2 regions of the Mesorhizobium sp. NZP2234 genome follow, and region 1 is predicted to be linked to the other one. Evidence: riboswitches for the same ligand, from Rfam matches in the RefSeq annotation. Region 1 holds a riboswitch; the other holds the start of a gene.

Region 1 (2,195 bases):
CACGCGGAAGGTGACGGCATGGTCGATCAGGATATGGTTCCATGTCGTCGGATAGTGATAGTGCATCAACGTGCCGATACGGTCGGCCGAGACGCTGTCGGAGAGGTTCTTCTTCACCGCCCGCTTGCCGTTCATCGTGTAGCTGACCGCATCGCGCAGCAGCGGCGCCCGCGTGGCGCGGTATTGCCCCGCCGGGTCGATGCGGAACTTGCTCGGCAGGCCGGCCGCTTCGCATTTGGCCCAGTGCGCCAGCATCTCCGGATCGCTGTCGGCGCCTTGCACGCCGGTCACGGTCGGTGCCTCCGGGAAGGTTTTGCACAGCTCCGGGTGATTGCCCGCGCAGTGATAGCACTCGCGGTTGTTTTCCCAGACGAGCTTCCAATTGCCCTTTTCGACGATGGTGCTCTCGAAGGCGATCTTTGCCTCGCTGAGCCGGTGCGGCTTGAGATAGGGTTCGATCATCGCCCGCATCGGCGCGAAGTCGGCTGGCTCCTTCGCCAGGCAGATGAAGATGTAACCGGCGACGCTTTCGCAGGCGACCGGCTTCAGCCCGAACTGGCTCTTGTCGAAGCCGTCGGCCATCTGGCGGGCAAACAGCAGGCGACCGTCGAGCTCATAGGTCCACTGGTGATAGGGACAGACCAGCTTGGCGGCCGTGCCCTTGTCCGTGTTGCAGACCCTGCTGCCGCGATGGCGGCAGGAATTGTGGAAGGCATTGATCTTGCCCTGCTGATCGCGCACCAGCACGACCGGGTAGTCGCCGATCTGCACGGTGATGAAGCTGCCGGGCTTGGGCAATTCGCAATCATGGCCGATGAAAAGCCAGTCGCGGTACCAGATCAGCTCCATGTCGAGCTTGAAATAGTCCGGGTCGGTGTAGAAGGGCTGCTCCAGCGAGAAACCCTCTCTGCGGCTGTTCAAGAGCCTCAGCATATCGTTACGCGCATCCATGTCCTGTCCTCGTGTTTAAGGACTGACTATGGTGGTGATGGAGGAAGGATCGGATGCAGTCCCGGCGAAGCGCCGGTCATGCACCATCCACCTCTTGACCGCCCACCGCGATCAGTCGAGTTTAGAAATCTCGGGCTGGTTTCCGGGCTCTGGAGTGTCCCTTCGGACGGTCGCGACACCTTCCCAGGCTTTCGCCCAGTGGTCTCCCGTTGCGACTTGAACTCCACCACCGTTGCGGGGGCAGCGCCGGACTTTGACCGGCTTCCCAATTCTCCGCCCCGTCGTCACGAAGCGGCACCTGAGATGGCCATGATCTAATCACGACAGCGAATGCGACATCGGCATGAAAGCGACATTGCATCCATGTGGCGCGACACGCCTGCGCAGCGATCGGATCGGAAACAGCGGGCACGAAACGCGTCTCGGTGACGATGGTGCCGGCTATCGAAAATCGCCCGGAATCGAAGCAGAAAAGGTTAATGGTTTCGAAAAGTGACTATTAGCAAATTCTAAAATCGAACCGAACGGTTCGTTTCTGTTGACGGTGCGTACAGCACGGTGTGAACGCTGAGCCTCCGATACATCAGGTGATCGCGGTGGTGATTTTATCTAATCGATTGATATCAAAAAGAAAAATCTTTGATCCGGAAGGCTTTGGTACAATTTCAAGTGGTGGACTCTTGGTCCACACGGAACAACTTCGTGATTGGAAACGGCCATCAGGCTTTCCCACATCGGGGCTGTCCGAACGACGCGATTTTAATCCCAAGACACGCCGCTAGACGGACGTAAAAATACTGGAGTACCAAAAATGAAAAAGATTGTTCTCACTGCCGCCGCCCTTCTGGCCATTTCCGGCAGCGCCTTCGCTGGTAGCGATCACTATGGTTCGAATGCGCCTGCAGCCACTGCTGCCGTCGACGGTTCGTACACCGCTTCGACCAAGAAGTCGGAACCGGCTGCCCAGGCGCCTGTCACGGGTGCCGATCGCAACCTCTTCGGCAACAACTAACAGTCGATTCCCGCAGGCGGTGGCACTGGCTCGCCGCCTTGGCGGAACTCGAAGAATTCAGGAGACTTGAAATGAAGAAGATGATCCTTGCTGCCGCCGCCGTTCTGGCTATCTCCGGCAGCGCTTTCGCCGGCAGCGACAACTACGGCTCCAACGGCGCCAACCAGCCCGCTGCCACTTCGGCCGACACCTCTTACACCGCGTCGATCAGGAAGTCGGAACCGGCTGCTCA
Region 2 (2,195 bases), 3.1 Mb from region 1:
GGCCCACGGCGAGGGCAACGCCGTCGCCAGGGTTTCGGCGTGCGCGCTCTTTCCCGAGCGCGCACCACCGATGATGAAGGTCAGCTTGCCGCGATCAGGCAAAGCTGTCGCGCAGGCTGTTCGCGGTGCCGGTGAAGCGTCCGCGCACAACGCCGACGACAGCGCCAAGCACCAGCCAGAACACCAGATTGGTCAGCGTCACCGCCACCACGAACTGGTGGTGCAGGCCTTCCGGGATCGGTGTCTCGAAGCTGTCGGGCTGCGGCGCCCCGACGATATGCGGCGCCACGATCAGCAGCACCGCAAGGATGGCAAGCGGCAGCGACTTGCGGAACGCGATCAGGCCAAGCCCGATGGCGGTCGCGATCACCGTCGCCACCCACCAGATCTGGCGCTGCGTGAGGTCGGCCGCCGGCATGGCCGGCAGTTCCGGCGGCAGGCCGAGGCCGGGCGCCAGTGTGAACACGGCAAAGCCGGCCAGGCCCCAGAACACGCCCTGGCGCCAGTTGCCGATGCCGCCGGCGAATTCCGAAACAGCGACCAGGATCAGCGCGAAGCCGATGCCGGTGACGACGTTGGACACCACGTTGAAGGCAAAACGTTCGAAGCCGTCGGCCGGCGCCCAGCCCTCGTCCTCGGCCGGAGCTGCCGCTGCGGCCGGAGCCGGGGCGGCGGCGCTCATGGCATTCGATGCCGCTGGCGCGGCGGAACTCATTGCGTTGCCGCTGGCGGCATCAGCCGAGGCCGCGGGTGCCGCGGCATGGTCATGGCTGTGGCCGCCTTCGGCCTGTTCGTAGACTTCCGCCTTGAGGATCAGCGGCACGGTGGCATAGGCCTGCATGCAGGCGAGAACGACGCCGGCCACGAGCCCCGCGATCGCCGCGATGAACACGACGTTGCGAAACAGATTCATGATGTCAGGTCCTCGTCAGTGGCAGGGAAACGCCATCGAATGCCGGTTGTCATGACCGGCATTGTGGACCGCATCGATATGCGAGAAGCCGACGAAGCCGATGATGAAGGTGCCGAGCAGCGCGGCGAGCGCCAGCTGCATGAAGCGCGACTGCGAGGAGACGGAAGCGCCGAGGGAGACGGAAGCGGTAGTCATGTCTTGTCCTTTCACCCTCCACCCGAGGGCATCGAAGTCAGTTTCCTGTCGCCGGCAGGTCTCCTGGCTCACGGATCAGCGCCCTTCCCCACCTTCCCGAAGACAAATCTTCAGTGGCATATGGAGAGGACTACCGCACACAGTTGCGGGGGCAGCAACGGCATTGGGCAACAAGTCAGCCCGCACCGCATTCCCTCTTGGCTCCAAAATGGAACCGACGACATCAGCGACTATAGGCAGAATCACCGCCTCCGGCAAACCAAATTCCGCCGGTAACCAGCGCGATTACGCCATGCCGGCAACATCAGCGGTCATCGGCGCCACAATTGACAATTATGCTGGCCGGGTGTCGGCTGGCCACTTCACAGGAAGCCAGCCATGCAGCCCATTGCCAGCGAGCGCGATCCCTATAACGGCCTGACCCAGACCGAACCCACCCTGCCCTCATCGGCCTATTGGGACGCAGCGGCCTATCAACTGGACCTCGATGCCATCTGGTACAAGAACTGGCTGCTGGTCTGCCGCGAGGCCGATCTGGCCCAGCCGCTGGCCTTTCGCCGATTCCGCATCGGCACGCAGGACATCATCGTTCTGCGCGACGACACCGGCGCGTTGCGTGCCTTCCACAACACGTGCCGGCATCGCGGCTCGCAGCTTTGCCAGGAGAGCGAGGGCCGGCTGAAGGCGCGGCTGATCACCTGCCCCTATCATGCCTGGTCCTATTCGCTGCGCGGCGACCTCGTGCGCGTGCCGTCGAAATCATTGCCGGACGGCTTCGACAAGGCCGACCATCCGCTCTATCGCGTCGCGCTCTCGGTTTGGCGCGGCTTCGTGTTCATCAATTTGCAGGAAGATGCGGCCGGCTCGGCGCAGGCATCCTTCGACCCCGCCTCCGGCAATCTCGGCAATTGGCCACTGGAAACGCTGGTGGCAGGCCATGTGCTGCGCAAGGTGATGCACTGCAACTGGAAGATCTTTTGGGAGAACTTCAACGAGTGCCTGCATTGTCCGGGCGTCCACAAGGACCTGTCGCGGCTGGTGCCGATCTATGGCCGCGGCCTGATGAGCCGGCATGACGACCCCGAAT

The links. Region 1 has a riboswitch for cobalamin ahead of EB230_RS02010 (aromatic ring-hydroxylating dioxygenase subunit alpha). Riboswitches for the same ligand answer to the same signal wherever they lie in the genome.
Region 2: it holds a riboswitch for cobalamin, as region 1 does, so the genes downstream of both, EB230_RS17745 (CbtB domain-containing protein) here and EB230_RS02010 (aromatic ring-hydroxylating dioxygenase subunit alpha) in region 1, are expected to answer to the same signal.

The regions. Positions count from the first base shown of each region.
Region 1 covers NZ_CP033364.1:446,604-448,798, reverse strand. Annotated here, with positions in the region: gene EB230_RS02010 (aromatic ring-hydroxylating dioxygenase subunit alpha) at 1-951, opposite strand, end outside; cobalamin riboswitch at 1,067-1,268, opposite strand; gene EB230_RS02005 (hypothetical protein) at 1,295-1,447, shown strand; gene EB230_RS02000 (DUF680 domain-containing protein) at 1,763-1,963, shown strand; gene EB230_RS01995 (DUF680 domain-containing protein) at 2,035-2,195, shown strand, end outside.
Region 2 covers NZ_CP033364.1:3,590,445-3,592,639, reverse strand. Annotated here, with positions in the region: gene cobU (bifunctional adenosylcobinamide kinase/adenosylcobinamide-phosphate guanylyltransferase) at 1-102, opposite strand, end outside; gene EB230_RS17750 (CbtA family protein) at 95-913, opposite strand; gene EB230_RS17745 (CbtB domain-containing protein) at 929-1,108, opposite strand; cobalamin riboswitch at 1,144-1,342, opposite strand; gene EB230_RS17740 (aromatic ring-hydroxylating dioxygenase subunit alpha) at 1,487-2,195, shown strand, end outside.